DNA from 4 places in the Sporosarcina sp. OR05 genome. Region 3 is predicted to be linked to each of the others. Evidence: riboswitches for the same ligand, from Rfam matches in the RefSeq annotation. Region 3 holds a riboswitch; each other region holds the start of a gene.

Region 1 (4,329 bases), on a different contig from region 3:
TTGGATTTTTCGGTATTTATTAAGCAGTTGGTCCACCTTTAAGCGTGATTTCTTCTGAAACGTGACCGAACTTCTTGAAGTTTTCACGGAACAAGTCCGCAAGTTCGTTTGCTTTTTCGTCGTATGCTGCTGGATCAGCCCAAGCGTTGCGCGGGTTCAACACTTCTGTTGGAACACCTTCGATTGCTTTTGGCATAGCCAAACCGAATACTTCGTTGATTTCGTATTCAACGTCATTCAATTCACCTGCGATTGCAGCGCGAACCATTGTACGTGTGTGTTTTAACGACATACGTTGTCCGACGCCGTAAACGCCACCTGTCCAGCCTGTATTGACGAGGAATACTTGTGCATCGTGTTTGTCAATTTTCTTTCCTAGCATTTCAGCATACACAGTTGCTGGCAATGGTAGGAAAGGAGATCCGAAACAAGTTGAGAATGTCGCTTCTGGTGATGTGACACCACGCTCTGTTCCTGCAAGTTTGGACGTGAAGCCACTTAGGAAGTGGTACATCGCTTGCTCTTTCGTCAATTTAGAGATTGGAGGCAATACGCCGAATGCGTCCGCAGTCAAGAATACGATTGCTTTCGGATGACCAGCGACAGAAGGTGTCACGATGTTTTCAATGTTGTGGATCGGATATGCCGCACGTGTGTTTTCAGTCAATGAATTATCGTCATAGTCCGGTACTCGTGTTTCTTCGTCTACCACTACGTTCTCTAAAACTGAACCAAATTGGATTGCACCAAAGATTTCAGGTTCTTTTTCTTGTGATAAATTGATACATTTCGCGTAACATCCACCTTCGATATTGAATACGCCATTATCTGACCAACCGTGCTCATCATCACCGATCAATTTACGGTGAGCATCTGCTGATAGGGTAGTTTTACCAGTACCTGATAATCCAAAGAATAAAGCTACGTCGCCTTCTTCTCCAACGTTTGCGGAGCAATGCATTGGAAGAATTCCTTGTTCAGGAAGCAAGTAGTTCATAACAGAGAAAATAGATTTTTTCATTTCTCCAGCATATTCTGTGCCACCAATTAACACAATTCGCTTCTCAAGTGATACAATGATAAATGTTTCGGATTTTGTGCCGTCAACAGCAGGATCTGCTTTGAAAGATGGAGCAGCAAGAATCGTAAATTGTGCTTCGTGTGTTTTCAACTCTTCCGCAGTTGGGCGGATGAATAGATTGTGGACAAACAAGTTTTGCCACGCGTATTCATTAATCACTTGAAGTGACAATTGAGAGTCTTTATCTGCACCTGCAAAGCCTTTGAATACGAACAATTCGTCTTTCGTTTTCAAGTGATTTAGTACTTTCGTATATAGGGAATCGAAAATTTCAGATGAGATCGGGCGATTCACTTTGCCCCAATCGATTTTATCTTTTGTTGAAGCTTCTTCTACAATATATTTATCTTCTGGTGAACGGCCAGTGTACTTTCCAGTTTTTGCAGTAATTGCGCCATCTGATGAAAGTTTCGCTTCTCCGCGAGCAGTCGCCTTTTCAACCAATTCCGCCACTGAAGGCTGTACATTGACGTTGTTGCCTGAGAGCAACTCGTTTAGTCCATTTTCAATTTTCGCTGAGATCATAGTATCTTACCGTCCTTTGCATGTAATCCCATCGTGTGGGTTTCATCACATTTCCGTAAATAGTATAACACATTTAGAATAATAATCTATACTAATTAAAAACTCAAGCACTAAACTCAGAAAAGATTTGACAAAATCCAATCTTTTTCGTAGCATAGGTAAATGAACGGATACTCTTATCCCGAGCTGGCGGAGGGACAGGCCCTATGAAGCCCGGCAACCTGCGCGGACATTGTCTGCGAAAAGGTGCCAAACCTGGAGCAAGGTACGATTCCTTGGACGATAAGAGTGAAAGGTGCTGCTTTTGAAATCATGCCTTTCCTCATGTATTTACGTGAGCGAAGGGCTTTTTATATTTATTTAGCTTTATGTCAATGATTGTAGAGGGAGAGACGTGTAAGACGGTCAACGAACCTCTAGCTGGCGTTTGAAATGCCTACTAAATAAATATAAGCCTACGGCGGAAGTCAAAATTTGCCGAGGCCTAATCGATTTTATATGCCCTTAATCCTTGTGTATGTTGACGTCGACTCTCTTCAGGCGTGGAACAAAACTGGGACAAATAGAGTACCGTATCAATATTTGCAAGCTGTTAAGGAGGAAATTACATTGACTAATCGCCGTTTGTTTACATCAGAATCGGTAACTGAAGGACATCCTGACAAAATGTGTGACCAAATCTCGGATGCCATTTTGGATGCAATCCTTGAAGAAGACCCGAATGCACGTGTTGCGTGTGAAACGACCATTACAACTGGTCTCGTGCTCGTCATTGGGGAAATTACTACAACAACGTATGTGGATATTCCAAAAGTTGTTCGTGATACTGTGAAGGAAATTGGGTACACGCGTGCTAAATTTGGTTTCGATTGGGAGACATCTTCCGTCTTGACATCGATCGATGAACAGTCACCGGATATTGCAGCAAGTGTCGACCAAGCACTTGAAGCGCGTGAAGGAACAATGACAGATGAGGAACTTGAAGCAATTGGAGCTGGGGACCAAGGATTAATGTTCGGTTTTGCGTGTAATGAAACACCTGAACTCATGCCGTTGCCAATTAGTTTATCCCATAAACTTTCACGTAGACTAGCGTACGTGCGTAAAGAAGAAATTCTTTCCTATTTACGTCCGGACGGTAAAACGCAAGTGACCGTTGAGTATGACGAAAACGACAAACCAGTTCGCATCGATACAATTGTTATCTCAACACAACATCACCCGGATACGCCACTTGCACAAATACAAAAAGAAATAAAAGAGCATGTTATTCTGCCAGTCGTCCCTGCGGAATTGTTAGATGATGAAACAAAATACTTCATTAATCCATCTGGCCGTTTCGTTATCGGTGGACCTCAAGGGGACGCTGGTCTAACAGGACGGAAAATCATCGTTGATACGTATGGCGGTTACGCCCGTCATGGTGGCGGTGCATTTTCAGGGAAAGACGCGACAAAAGTGGACCGCTCTGCATCTTACGCGGCACGCTATGTGGCAAAAAATATCGTAGCAGCAGGATTGGCTGAACGTTGTGAAGTGCAACTCGCATATGCAATTGGTGTTGCTAAGCCAGTATCCATTTCCATCGATACATTCGGCACAGGAAAAGTCGCTGAAAGCAAGCTCGTTGAAATTGTTCGAGAATTGTTCGACCTTCGTCCAGCAGGCATCATTAAAATGCTTGACCTTCGTCGTCCAATCTACAAACAAACAGCTGCTTATGGACATTTTGGGCGTACGGATATCGAATTGCCATGGGAACAAACAGATAAAGCGGCTGCGTTAGTGGAAAAAGCTGGCGTTGTCACGCAATAAGTATCTACAAACCGGGAAGCATCCTTGCTTCTCGGTTTTTTTGGCTACAGTGGACACCGTAATAGTAGGAAACTATTCCATTAGCAAAGCGTCTAAATCTATAAGTCGGAGGAGGGTGAGGGGTGTAGTTGGCTTTGAGCATTTTATTATTATTGGTCATTGGCGGGATAGCACTAGTTAGCATAGCAGCGATTATCATCCTATTAGTAGCAGTTAAGAAATAAAGGTGCAGCTCGAGTGAGCAGCACCTGTTTCAGTCTTAAATGGTATTTTAATGTTACAAGCTATCACAATTCGTCTCTAACGACCCGTTTACTTTTGCATTTGCTTATATATTTGCCCTTTTTCGATGTAACTGTTGACAACGCGTTCCATTTCTTTGCGATCCTCTTCATTTAAATCGCGGACAACTTTGGCAGGAGACCCTAATGCAAGGCAACCAGGTGGGATTTTCTTACCCGGAGGAACAAGCGCTCCTGCGCCGATGAAGGCACCTTCACCAATTTCAGCACCATCGAGAATAATGGAACCCATTCCAATGAGCGCTCCTTTTCGAATAATACAGCTATGTAATAATGCTTTATGGCCAACTGTTACATCGTCTTCAATGAGTAGTGTCTTCCCTGGACTTTGATGAAGACAACTGAGGTCTTGAATGCTAACTCGTTCACCAATAATTGTTGGCGCAACATCACCACGAATGACCGTATTAAACCAAATCGAACTGTTTGCGCCAATCGTGACATCCCCAGTAATTGTCGCGTATTCTGCCACATAGACAGAAGGATCGATTTGTGGTGACTTTCCATTGTATGGATAAATCATCAACATCTCCTCTTTCCTTAAAATCGTGTATAATTTATCGTATCATAAATCCTTTCCGTACAGAAAGGGAATCTCTTTCTTGT
Region 2 (4,329 bases), on a different contig from region 3:
CGTTTGGCAGGAGTAAAGTACATAGACATAAAGGCACTTATAGAAGAGTGCCATACAAAGAAATATGAGGTACAGGTACGGGAGCTGATCCGCGGGAAGGACGGGCAATGATTCAACGGATGGTCGAAAACCGAGAAGCGGGTTATCGTAAAGACCACCTCGTAACGCAGGAGGAACGTCCGTTGTATCGAGAAGTTTCAGCAGCGATGGACCAGATCCAGAATTATCTTGGCCATGGCAGCGGTCGAATTGATTTGGCTGAGGTATATCTGAAAAGAGTCTGAATTTATCTTCTACAGTTGATTACTCTATTTAACTTGCAAAACTAACAGAATGAACCATCCTCAAAAAAGGCTCCTACGATAAAAAGTACGACTTGCGTTGCCCCCCTTCTTAGTAGGGACGCTTAACGGAGAAAAACCCCATTTTTTAAAAAAATGGTTTTTTTCTTTTGGTTTAGCATATTATTTACCATCACTTTCAAGGAGGCATCTCATGACAAAACCCCTTTTGGTCAAATCATCAATGCTCGTTTTAGGAATAATAGGAGTAATATTAATCACGTTTTTTGTAAAAAGTGAATCTCCTTTAGCTGTCCAGTCTTCCCAAAATGAACTTAAGCAAGTCTACGCTAATGAATTTTCAGACAAACTGCAGAACACAGGCTTTGCTTCTGAGGTTTTACAAGCTATAAGCGAAAAAGGCTATGACCCTACCAGCTCGCTTGGTTTTTTAGTAGATTCTCCCGATAAACAAATTATCGCTGTTTATTTGAAAAACATAAATCAAATAGATGAAAAAGTCATAAAAGACATCCAAGACATTGTAAATATTGCTTCCAAGAACAATAATTTTAATCCATTTACCGTTGATGTACAAATTTCAGGAGACAATTAACCTTTCTCAATCCTCTATCACTATACGAATTACGTCACTGTATCTCCCTTTTGCTGTAACATATAAATCAAACTTTCCATTACTATCAACATAAGGTCTTACATCAAATTTAGGCAAACACTTATATTCAGATTCTGTAGAACCAGTGTTTACATCAAATAAATGGACAATTATTTGCTTCGTAGACGCTTTTACAACTGAGAAGTTTATTGTATTACCTGCGTCAACACCGCCTATACAAACCCGAAGATCCCCGCCTCCTGAAGTAACTGTTGGTGTACTAGTACCAGTTGTTGAAACGTAAAGAGAGCCATCAAGAAGAGTATCCCATTCACCTGCCCCATAAGGAACGACTTGCTCATTGATCTTCATACCAATAGCCACTGGTGCAGTACTCGCTTAAGACATCGAAAAAGAGTTAAAAGAATATCTTAAACGATGAACTCACTGGAATTTCTCGTTTGATTTTATTAAAAAATAATATAAACCCGTATGAAAACAAGTTCGTGATACTTGTCTTCATACGGGTTTTTATATTTAAGGATTGCTCACTTCTTCTTGAAAACCGCACGAATCCTTGGTTCGGTTCCATTACGTATCCGTTGAATGTTTTCTCCGTGCTTCCAAATAGCCATCACGAAAAGGGCAATAGCGATTACAATTGGCCAAACACCGACCATCCAGATGGCAGCAGCGAGAAATGTTCCGTACAGCATCAGGACGCCAAACACAAGAATGTCTGTGAGCAATGCAAAGATTATAAATAAAAGAAGTCCTGCAAGACCGAAGCGCCAGTCAAGAGCAAATAACACTCCGATAATGGTAGCAGTCCCTTTCCCGCCATTGAATTTCATATGAAACGGAAAATTGTGGCCGAAAACGACTGCCACACTTACCAAAAATAATAGGGCAGTTAATGACTCAACTGAAAAACCTACACGCTCGGCAATAAAGCGCACGGCAAGGATTGCAAAAATTCCTTTGCCGATATCAATAATTGCGACAAGTGCGCCAAACCGTTTGCCTAATACGATTGTAGCATTCGATGCACCTGCATTTTTCACACCGGATTCTTTTAGATTAACCCCAGAAAACCATTGCGCTACCGTCGATCCATGTAGGCAGCCAACCAAGTAACCAAATAGAATGATGCCGATAATCCATATTGTCATAGGAATTCCTCCAAATTAAAAATAGACGTACACACTAGAAAGGTAAGTCGTTGTTAGTAAAATAACATACCCCTATCATAACACTCAGTGTAAATACAAGGTTCAGAAAAATTCTATAAAACTACTTGACATTGAAAAAAAAGAAGCCTATACTGTAGCACAAGATGAAAAACTGAATACCCATACTCTTATCAAGAGCGGCGGAGGGACTAGGCCCTGCGATGCCCGGCAACCGGCAAGTGATGAACTTGCAAAGGTGCTACTTCCTACAGATTCGTGCGAACGGACTGAAAGATAAGGGGAGGAATAAGCGTAAGCGTAACCCTCTTCTTAGCGAAAGGGGTTATTTTTTTATTCCTAAAACCCCATCGCCTCCGCATCGAACTCATTCATCTTAAAAAAACTTTTGGAGGTAATGACAATGACGAACAACTCACTTCAACCTGAAACTCTTCTTTTACACGGTGGCCAAAAGCCGGATCCTCACACAGGTTCACGCGCAGTGCCGATTCACCGTACAACCGCTTTTGTTTTCCGCGATACTGAACACGCCCAAAACCTTTTTGGCTTGCAAGAAGCAGGCAATATTTACACGCGCATTACAAATCCGACGGTCTCTGTTTTTGAAGAACGCGTCGCGTTACTCGAAGGAGGCACTGCTGCAGTTGCGCTCTCTTCAGGAATGGCAGCTATTGCATTTTCCATTTTAAATATTGCAGGTGCAGGAGATGAAATTGTTGCAGCAAGCAATTTATATGGTGGTACGTATAATTTATTCGCCGTGACACTCCCTCGTTACGGAATTACTGTGAAATTTGTTGACGCTGCGGATCCTGAGAACTTCCGCGCGGCCATTTCGGATAAAACGAAAGCCATTTTTGCTGAAACAATTGGAAATCCGAGCCTACAGGTGCTCGACATTGAAGCGGTCGCTAACATTGCCCATGAAAACGAAATACCGTTCCTCATTGATAACACATTTGCATCCCCATACGGATCAAATCCAATCGAATTTGGTGCAGACGTAGTCATTCATTCTGCGACAAAATGGATTGGAGGACATGGTACAACAATTGGTGGTGTCGTCGTAGATGCAGGGAAATTCGACTGGACACGAGGCAAGTTCCCAGGTTTCACAGAACCAGATGGTACTTACAATGGTCTACGTTATGGTATTGATGCAGCAACTGCAGCGTTTGCGACAAAGCTTCGTGTGCAATTGTTACGTGATTTCGGCCCTTGCTTAGATGCGGATAGTGCATTCAACTTCCTGCAAGGTCTAGAAACTTTGCACTTAAGAATTCCGCGTCATAACGAAAATGCGCAAAAAGTTGCCGCGTTCTTACAGGCTCATCCGTCTGTTGAATGGGTGACATATGCAGGCCTTGAAAACCATCCGACACATGAGAATGCGAAGAAATACTTGAAGAATGGATTCTTCGGCTCAATTATTGTTTTCGGCATCAAAGGCGGGCGTGAAGCAGGTCGTAAAGTGATTGACAACATTACCCTTTGGTCTCATGTGGCGAATGTGGGTGATGCAAAGTCTCTCATTATCCATCCGGCTTCTACGACGCATCAGCAACTCTCTGCAGAGGACTTGAAAAATTCAGGTGTGCCTGAAGAGTTGATTCGCCTATCGGTTGGTCTTGAATCACCTGAAGACATTATTGCTGATCTTGAACAGGCAATTGCAAAAGCGGTACCTGTGACGCAGCGATAAGGGGGAGGTCTCCTTTTCTTTAGTACATGACAAGGAAAAGAGGCTACAGCAGCGAAAGATTATAGGGAGGTGGCGGCATACCGTCAATAAAAGCCGCTATAATCGGCTTCGGAACTGTCGGAGAAGGCGTTTATAAGATCGTAAACGAAAAAAGGCAGCAATTGAAACAACATACAGGCTATACGATTGAAATTGCTTCTATTTTAGTAAGAGACGTTACAAAGAACAGGGCGGTCGCTCCGAGTGTCCTCGTAACATATTCGATTGACGACATCTTGAACGATCCAGAAATCGATATCATTTTTGAGGCAATTGTGGATGAAGAGCCGGCGTACACGTATTTGTCGCAGGCGATTGAAAAGGGAATCCATATCATTACGGCTAATAAAAAGATGTTTGCCAAACATGGCCCAGCTTTATTGAAACACGCAGAATTCAGAGACGTACAAGTCGGTTTCGAAGCGACAACGGCTGGTGGTATTCCAATTATCCGGACAATCGAAAATCTGTTGGCGGGGGATCGTGTCCATCGGGTGC
Region 3 (4,329 bases):
GCTGCGGATGTGTTGATGTTGTGGTTATACCGATCGACACCCGCTTCCTTGAGCCGTTTTGCCTGCTCCGGCTTTAGAATACCGAGACATGCACAAACGGTCATGTCTTGGTGCTTCGCTTTAATTTCCTTAACGGAATCAATGACAATCTCTAGTTCACGGTTTACCGGTCCCCGGCCGCTCGCCACGATGCAATATGTCCCCGCATTGACAGAAGCTGCACGTTCAGCACCAGCCACAATTTCTTCTTGCTTCATCATCGCATACTTTTCAATCGGTGCTTTTGATACGATCGACTGCGCACAATAGCCACAGTTTTCCGGACAGAGCCCTGATTTTGTATTGATAATCATATTTAACTTCACTTTGTTGCCATAATAGTGCTTTCGAATTTTATACGATGCGTGTAAAAGCGGCAATAAGTCTTCATCCGGACTGTTTAAAATGGCCAGCCCTTCCTCATCCGTCAACGTTCCCCCAGCTAACACCCGCTCTGCCCATTCCTCATAATTTGTCACGTCGTACGCCTCACTTTCAATACTTTATACATGCGGTGCCCAAAAATTCCTGCGAGCACAGACAATATAATATCTTTCGGTAGTGGTGGAATCATCCAAGCCCAAGCGACCTTGTATGTAAACACATCAGGAGCAGCCGCCCAAAGTTTATAAGCTGCATACATCCAATTTGTACCGATTAAATAATTGATTGTCATTCCAAAAAGACTAGCGAAAACGTAGCTTCGTAAACTTCCGTTCTTCTCAACAATTTTACCTACCACATACGCAACAAGGATATATGAAAGGATAAAACCAAAAGTTGGCAGTAAAATCGCACCAAATCCTCCATTGAATTTCGCAAACACAGGTGCTCCAGCTAATCCGACAAACATGTAAACTGTCATAGAAATCGCACCTAAGCGGCTTCCCAGTATGAGTCCTGAGAGAACTGCAAAGAATGTTTGTAACGTAATTGGCACGCCCCCTACGACCAAGAACGGAACAAACGACGTAATATTTGCACCAATCATCATCAATGCGGCAAACATTCCGCAATAGACAAGGCTTAATGCACTCATTGTGCTTTTAGGTTTCACTGTAGTTGTTGTCATCGTACACCTCTTATTTGTTAAGTTATCTATTTCAGAATAAAAGTTAACACATTTTGTGTCAACCTATTTTTTATATCAGTTAACCTAAATAAAAAAATCGACGGTTAGTTAACCATCGACTTCACTTCGTTATTGACCATCTTCGCTTTTCGGGAATAAAAAATGTGCGATTACACCACTTAAGATGGCAGCTCCAATTGTAATCCACACACGTGATGTACCTGGTACTTCTTGAAAATTCTTATGTAGCATATACCATGCGATCCCCGCCACTAATAATGCAATCGGGACTGTAAATTTAAAAATCCTCACTACCTTCACCTTCCACTCTTTGTTCTACAATCATTCTATCATGATTAGCCAATTTGTCGGATACAAGACTATACAATTTCACTTGTAATTCTTATTAAACATCGAGTTTCCTCTCTAAGCGGACGCGTTTCGCTTGCACACCTTCAATCAAGGAAACTGTGAAGGGGAAGCTTCACCTTAATTTCTTTAATTTCAGAAATTAATGCGGCAGTTTATTTCTTCACTTAGCTCATTCCAGGGTTTTCAGCTCGCGCTGTTCTTGCAGGAAATACCGTAACGAAGTATGACTTATACAAACAAAAGCTTAGCGTTGAGAGCTCACCTTTGTACATCGCCGTCTTCTACAATCCCTGCGAACGTTTTCTAAAGATAAGAGGCAAATAAGTTATCGGTACAAACTAGTTGGCTGGAGTGCAGGCGCCGACTCCTGCGGGGGAATAGCACGAATGGTGAGACCCCGCAGGGAAAGCCGTCACGCAGAACGGCTTTTGCGAGCAAAAGCGTAGCGTTGGGAGCAAGGATGCCTTAATTTCTGCAAAGTACGCAGAAATACGGCAAATCGAACTCTTCGTTGTTCGATTGGCTCACCCGTGCCCCGCGGAAAGCGTGCGCCGGAACGCAAGCCAACGGTTTCAAAGAAGTCTACTTGTAAAAGTGGTTAATCAACAGACCCGATAAACGAAACCCCTATTGACGGATTGACCAATTAGCGGTATGATGTGTTAAATTATTCGAACAACTGCATATCATTTTCTTATCTAGAGAAGCTGAGGGACTGGCCCGAAGAAGCTTCAGCAACCAGCCGTTAACGGTCAGGTGCTAATTCCAGCAGGTCTTTCGCGGCCTGGCAGATGAGAAGGTAGCGAGCCATCGCATTTTCAAAGCCTTCTTTTCGAGAAGGCTTTTTTCGTTTTCATACAGGTCTGACTTATTAGAAGAAGGGATGAATTCACAATGAACTTACTTGAGAATCTAAAGAACAATGTATTGGTAGCGGATGGTGCGATGGGAACTGTGCTTTATTCGCACGGAATTGATTTTTGCTATGAAGAATTAAACGTTGAGAAACCTGAAATTATAGAGAAAATCCACCTTGACTATATTGCAGCAGGCGCAGATATCATTCAAACAAATACATATAGCGCAAACGCCCTGAAACTTGCCCGCTACGGTATGGAAAACCGGGTGAAAGAATTTAACGAGGCAGCCATTCAAATTGCGAAACGTGCAGCTGCACAAGGCAACCAATACGTACTTGGGACAATCGGTGGTTTGCGTGGTATCCGAAAAAGTGATGCCTCACTTGCTGACGTATTAGCGATTGTCCGAGAACAGGCAGATACATTATTAGCAGGCGATCCTGATGGCTTGCTGCTCGAAACGTATTACGATTTTGAAGAACTCTCTACAGTTGTTAAAGAACTTCGTAGAATGACGGATCGACCGATTGTGGCACAAGTTTCTATGGATGAACCGGGTGTCTTACAAAACGGCTTGCTGTTAAATGATGCATTGCACCAACTAGAAGCGATCGGTGCCGATGTTGTCGGCGTCAACTGTCGTTTAGGACCTTACCATACGATCCAAGCATTTGAAAAAGTGACATTGCCTGAACGAGCGTTTCTTTCTGCCGCTCCAAACGCAAGCTTACTCGATGTGGAAGACGGCCGCATTGTCTACGTATCAGAAGCGGATTACTTCGGCCGCGCTGCTGCTCTCCTATGTGAAGAAGGTGTTCGTCTCATCGGCGGGTGCTGCGGAACGACACCAAAACATATTGCTGCAGCCAAAAAACATTTGAGTGGGCTTGCACCTATTACAAAAAAAGTCGTTACCCCTGAAAAACCGATCGTTATTCGGGAAGCGGACCCTGCTAAATACGAACCGTTACATGAAAAAGCAAAAACGACTCGAACTGTCATCGTTGAGCTTGATACGCCAAGACATTTGGAAACCGAACAATATTTCATCGGCGCCAACCAATTATACGATGCAGGTGTAGATGCCGTGACGATGGCCGATAATTCACTTGCCTCTCCACGCATTAGCAATATGGCGATGGGTTCAATTATGAAAATGCAACATAACGTTCGTCCACTTGTTCATCTGACGTGCCGTGATCATAACTTGATCGGTTTGCAATCGCATTTGATGGGGCTTGATGCACTCGGCATCCACGATATTCTAGCTGTCACTGGCGATCCGACGAAAGTTGGCGACTTCCCAGGTGCAACAAGTGTGTATGACGTATCCAGCATGGAGTTGCTACAACTGATTAAGCAATTGAATGAAGGCATTTCATTCACAGGCAAGCCATTACGGAAAAAAGCGAAATTCTCCGTCGCAGCAGCGTTTAACCCGAACGTCCGCGTATTGGACCGGGCCGTTCAACGATTGGAAAAGAAAATTGAGTGCGGAGCGGATTATTTCATTACCCAGCCGGTATATACGAAAGAGAAAATCGTGGACATTTATGAAGCGACAAAACATTTGGAAACCCCAATCTTCATTGGCATTATGCCTTTGACAAATATACGGAATGCAGAATTTCTGCACCACGAAGTGCCAGGGATTAAATTATCAGAAGACGTGCTCGAGCGGATGAGAGCATGCGGGGATGACCGTGAGAAAGCGACAAGAGAAGGCGTCGCGATTGCCAAAGAACTGATTGATACAGCAGCAGAGCTCTTTAATGGCATTTACATTATTACACCGTTCCTGCGCTACGATATGTCGCTGGAACTGATTCAACATATTAAGGAACTTGACGCAGAGAAAGAGAGGAATGTTGTCCATGCCTAAGCACCTGATTGAAGAACAACTTGAGAAAAGAATACTCCTTTTGGATGGCGCAATGGGCACGATGCTCCAAGCTGAGGATTTGTCTGCTGATGATTTTGGTGGCG
Region 4 (4,329 bases), on a different contig from region 3:
TTTGGAAGTAACATCCCTAACCCTACTGCAAGTGCGATGGCGATAAGTATTCGCCAAATTAGTCCAATCTTTTTCATTCTCTATGTCCTCCCCAAATGCACATTTGTCTATTTGTTTGTACATTTACTTTAACATAGTAAAGAAGAAATAGGAACGCTACCTTAAATATTTGTAGTTATCAAAAAAGACTGCTTTTCTTACCGGCAATGGTAAGGCAAGCAGTCTAACGACAAACTTATTTTACTGGGACAACCGAGCCGCCCCACTCTTTTAAGATGTAGTCTTGGATTTCTTCAGATGTTAGTACTTCAACAAGTGCTTTAATTGCTTTACGATCTTCATCTCCAGCACGAACAGCAATGATGTTAACGTATGGAGAATCTGATTCTTCAAGTGCAATCGCATCTTCCAATGGATTTAAGCCTGCATCAAGTGCATAGTTGGAGTTAATTAACAACAAGTCACCTTCGTTTTGTTTGTACAACTCCGGCATAAGTGCTGCTTCGTATTCTGCTTCAAACTGTAAGTTTTTCGGATTATCAACGATGTCGTCAAGCTCAGCTTTTACTTTCTCAACACCGTCTGCTAGAGTAATTAAACCTTCTTTTTCCAACATAGAAAGTACACGACCGTGATCGGCTACAGAGTTACTAATGAGGACTGTCGCACCGTCAGGTAGTTCATCAAGTGCTTTGTATTTTTTAGAATAAACGCCGATTGGTTCGATATGAATTGCGCCAGCGTTTGCAAACTCATAGCCAAAGTCTGCAATTTGTCCTTCAAAGTATGGAATGTGCTGGAAGAAGTTTGCGTCTAGCGTGCCTGCATCCAAATCCTTATTCGGCAAAATGTAATCTTGGTATTCTTCAATTTCTAACTCAAAACCTTTTTCTTCAAGCAACGGCTTCGCTTGTTCTAAAATAAGTGCATGTGGCACGTTCGTCGCACCGACAACTAATTTCGTAGACTCTTCTTTTCCGCCACTTGCATTGTTCTTATCGCTTGTTCCGCAAGCTGCTAATGCAAGTACAAGTACTGCTAATAAAATCCCCGCCAAATACTTCTTCATAATTGACTCCCCATTTCTTAGTTGTTTTTTATAATGAACAGGTTTGACCTGACATTCACTTACCGTTTGTCCAACTTACGGACGATGGCATCACCAATGAATTGAAAGATGAAAACGATGACTAATATTAAAATCGTTGCAACGAGAATGACATCATTCTGACTTCGTTGGAATCCTTGGAAATACGCAAGATTCCCTAACCCGCCAGCACCAATAATTCCTGCCATCGCTGTATAGCCGACTAATGCAATGGCTGTAACGGTTATACCGGAGAACAATGCGGGTTTTGATTCGGGCAAAAGTACTTTGAAAATAATCGTACTCGTCTTTGCACCCATTGACCGTGCAGCTTCCAGTACACCTTTATCAATTTCTTGTAAACCGATGAGCACCATACGTGCGTAAAACGGTGCTGCGCCGATAATAAGTGCAGGCAGTGCGGCGTTCGGACCACGCATCGTGCCGACTAGGAAAATCGTTACCGGCACTAACAAGATGATTAAAATAATGAATGGAATTGAACGGAATATGTTGACGACCGCTCCGGTAATGGCATAAGTCAGTTTGTTCGCCCATAATTGGCCAGGACTTGAAAGGAAGAGCACAATACCGAGCGCGATACCGATCACGAACGTGAAGACGGTTGAAACAGCTGTCATATAGAGTGTTTCGATCGTCGCTTCCCACATCTTATCCCATTTAACATTTGGTAAAAGTGTTTCAATCATGGTCGATCACCTCCGTCTGTACGCCTTCGGAATGAAGGAAGTCAATCGCTTCGTTGACGATTGTTGCATCGCCAATCAATTGCAACAGCAATGTCCCATATGCTCCACCTTTTGTGTGCGAAATGTTCCCTTGCACGATGTTGACGTCGATTCCAAATGTACGAATTAAGTTTGCTAATACCGGTTGCTCTGTTCGTTCACCGACGAATACTAATTTTACGAGCGTTCCAGCTGCATGATCGGATTTTAAATGTTCTAACGCTTGTTCTGTGCCGGTCGGTTCTGTCACTTGAGAGACAAAACGCTTTGTAATTGGCGCTTTTGGTGATTGGAACACATCGAGGACGTTCCCGATTTCCACAACTCGCCCCGCTTCCATGACCGCTACACGGTGACAGATCTTACGGATGACATGCATTTCATGTGTGATTAAAACAATGGTCAAACCAAGTCGCTCGTTAATGCTCGTTAACAGATCGAGGATGGCATCCGTCGTTTCCGGATCAAGTGCTGAAGTGGCTTCATCACATAGCAATACTTGTGGATCATTTGCTAACGCCCGGGCAATGCCGACCCGTTGTTTTTGTCCGCCTGACAATTGGGATGGGTACGCATTTTCCCGGCCGTTCAAGCCAACTAAATCAATTAATTCTTGGACTCGACGATCTCTTTCATCCTTTTTGAGGCCTGCAATCTCCAATGGAAAAGCGATATTCTCTTTTACAGTCCGCGACCAAAGCAAATTGAAATGCTGGAACACCATACTAATTTTTTGTCTCGCTTCCCGTAACGCTTTTCCACTAATGGTTGCCATTTCATAACCCGCGACATTTACAGATCCCGAAGTAGGTTGTTCTAAACCATTCAATAATCGGATTAGTGTACTTTTCCCTGCACCGCTATACCCAATAATCCCGAAAATTTCACCAGCATGGATAGCTAGATTGACGTTATCAACAGCCGTTATACTAGTGTTTCCCGAACCAAATATCTTATTTACACTTTTCAACTCGATCATGTTCAATTCACCTCAATACAATCTTGTCCAAAAAGAATAGCCTTTCTGCAGACAAGCAGAAAGGCCAATACGTTATCGTTTATCTCAACGTTCGTCCATTCTCTCATCTCTCAAAGCATGCGCTTTGCGTGATTTGGCACCATTTCACTTTCGTGACGGTTGCCGGGCTTCATCGGGCACTTCCCTCCACCTCTCTTTATAAGAGCGACATATTCAATTTGCGTTAAATTTATTAGATATACTTATACCATAGAACTTTCAATCATGTCAAACCCATTTTTTCTAAAAGATGCGGAATAGATTGAAAAGCATAGATTTTTTCTCGTACATATCCTTCCTTCTGAATGAGCAGGCAAGGAACACTTTCGATTTCATAATCGACGGCGAGATCTTCGATATAATTCAAGTTTGCCTTTCCAATTGGCAACTCTGGTTTCATCACAGAAATGACTTCCATCATTTTTGACGCAACCGCGCAAGTGCCACACATCGGTGTATATAAATAAAACACGCTTAGCGGGAGATCTTTTTTGCTTTGTTCCCATTGTTCACGTGTCCATGTTTGGATCGTGTTCAGTTCTATCACCTTCAAAGTAAAAATTCAGGATGCACATGAAAACCTTCTGCAAGTAAAATTGCTGCAAGCGTGCGATAAGGGGTCGTCTCGACTTGCCTGTAGACGCGTTCCGTGTATAAATGGAGGGCTTCAGGAAATTCTCGTTTAAATAAAGTCCGAATGCTTTCTCCGGAGTCATCTGCATCGACAAAAATATAAATCTGGTCATCTTCATACGGTGCCAGCAACTCTTCAATGCGGTAAGGGCTCACTGTTCCATTCGTACAAATAATCTCGACTGGCTCTGCCAACACTTTTTTCAATCGCTTTCGGTCAGCACCGCCTTCTACGACAACGACTCTACGAAACTCCATTTCCCTGCCTCCTTAGGCCATTAGAAAAAGCGCCGGAAAGCTCCAGCGCTCTAGTTGTGCTTACTCACCGATTGTCATTTTGTCATAGTCTTCAGCAGACATTAATGCATCAAGTTCCGCTTTGTCAGATGCTTCAACGACGATCATCCAAGCGCCTTCATATGGAGATTCGTTCACCAATTCAGGGCTATCTTCCAATTCTTCGTTTACTTCAAGTACTTTTCCGCTGATTGGCGCATATAGCTCAGAAACGGTTTTAACAGATTCTACGCTACCAAATGGCTCGTCCGCTTTCACTTCGTCTCCAACTTGTGGAAGCTCAACAAATACGATATCGCCAAGTTCAGATTGTGCGAAATGTGTAATTCCGATGCGGTAATTACCGTTTTCGTCTTTTACCCACTCATGTTCTTCAGAATAACGCAAGTCTTTAGGTGTGCTCATCCCATAACCCTCCATACGTTTACAATTATTGATTTCCATTCAATTCTTACATATTTCATGCATAAAGACAAGAAACTTAATCATGCGTTCCATGCGGCTTCAAATTGCGCTTCATTAAAGCCGACCGTCACTGTCGTACC

What was found. A riboswitch is a leader RNA that binds a small molecule or an ion and turns the genes downstream of it on or off. The one in region 3 is predicted to bind S-adenosylmethionine.
Region 1: it holds a riboswitch for S-adenosylmethionine, as region 3 does, so the genes downstream of both, metK (methionine adenosyltransferase) here and NRI27_RS08850 (bifunctional homocysteine S-methyltransferase/methylenetetrahydrofolate reductase) in region 3, are expected to answer to the same signal.
Region 2: it holds a riboswitch for S-adenosylmethionine, as region 3 does, so the genes downstream of both, NRI27_RS12170 (O-acetylhomoserine aminocarboxypropyltransferase/cysteine synthase family protein) here and NRI27_RS08850 (bifunctional homocysteine S-methyltransferase/methylenetetrahydrofolate reductase) in region 3, are expected to answer to the same signal.
Region 4: it holds a riboswitch for S-adenosylmethionine, as region 3 does, so the genes downstream of both, NRI27_RS08390 (methionine ABC transporter ATP-binding protein) here and NRI27_RS08850 (bifunctional homocysteine S-methyltransferase/methylenetetrahydrofolate reductase) in region 3, are expected to answer to the same signal.

The regions. Positions count from the first base shown of each region.
Region 1 covers NZ_JANKJL010000002.1:22,236-26,564, forward strand. Annotated here, with positions in the region: gene pckA (phosphoenolpyruvate carboxykinase (ATP)) at 20-1,606, opposite strand; SAM riboswitch class I at 1,780-1,895, shown strand; gene metK (methionine adenosyltransferase) at 2,216-3,421, shown strand; gene NRI27_RS04360 (gamma carbonic anhydrase) at 3,734-4,246, opposite strand.
Region 2 covers NZ_JANKJL010000008.1:2,325-6,653, forward strand. Annotated here, with positions in the region: gene NRI27_RS12150 (hypothetical protein) at 108-284, shown strand; gene NRI27_RS12155 (hypothetical protein) at 496-897, shown strand; gene NRI27_RS12160 (hypothetical protein) at 904-1,281, opposite strand; gene NRI27_RS12165 (glycerol-3-phosphate acyltransferase) at 1,446-2,069, opposite strand; SAM riboswitch class I at 2,255-2,370, shown strand; gene NRI27_RS12170 (O-acetylhomoserine aminocarboxypropyltransferase/cysteine synthase family protein) at 2,491-3,792, shown strand; gene NRI27_RS12175 (homoserine dehydrogenase) at 3,870-4,329, shown strand, end outside.
Region 3 covers NZ_JANKJL010000004.1:81,785-86,113, reverse strand. Annotated here, with positions in the region: gene bioB (biotin synthase BioB) at 1-518, opposite strand, end outside; gene NRI27_RS08860 (biotin transporter BioY) at 515-1,111, opposite strand; gene NRI27_RS08855 (histidine kinase) at 1,241-1,423, opposite strand; SAM riboswitch class I at 2,175-2,281, shown strand; gene NRI27_RS08850 (bifunctional homocysteine S-methyltransferase/methylenetetrahydrofolate reductase) at 2,378-4,225, shown strand; gene metH (methionine synthase) at 4,218-4,329, shown strand, end outside.
Region 4 covers NZ_JANKJL010000003.1:271,312-275,640, reverse strand. Annotated here, with positions in the region: gene NRI27_RS08405 (dicarboxylate/amino acid:cation symporter) at 1-77, opposite strand, end outside; gene NRI27_RS08400 (MetQ/NlpA family ABC transporter substrate-binding protein) at 236-1,069, opposite strand; gene NRI27_RS08395 (methionine ABC transporter permease) at 1,129-1,797, opposite strand; gene NRI27_RS08390 (methionine ABC transporter ATP-binding protein) at 1,790-2,815, opposite strand; SAM riboswitch class I at 2,916-3,020, opposite strand; gene NRI27_RS08385 (thioredoxin family protein) at 3,078-3,401, opposite strand; gene NRI27_RS08380 (toprim domain-containing protein) at 3,404-3,745, opposite strand; gene gcvH (glycine cleavage system protein GcvH) at 3,806-4,189, opposite strand; gene NRI27_RS08370 (arsenate reductase family protein) at 4,270-4,329, opposite strand, start outside.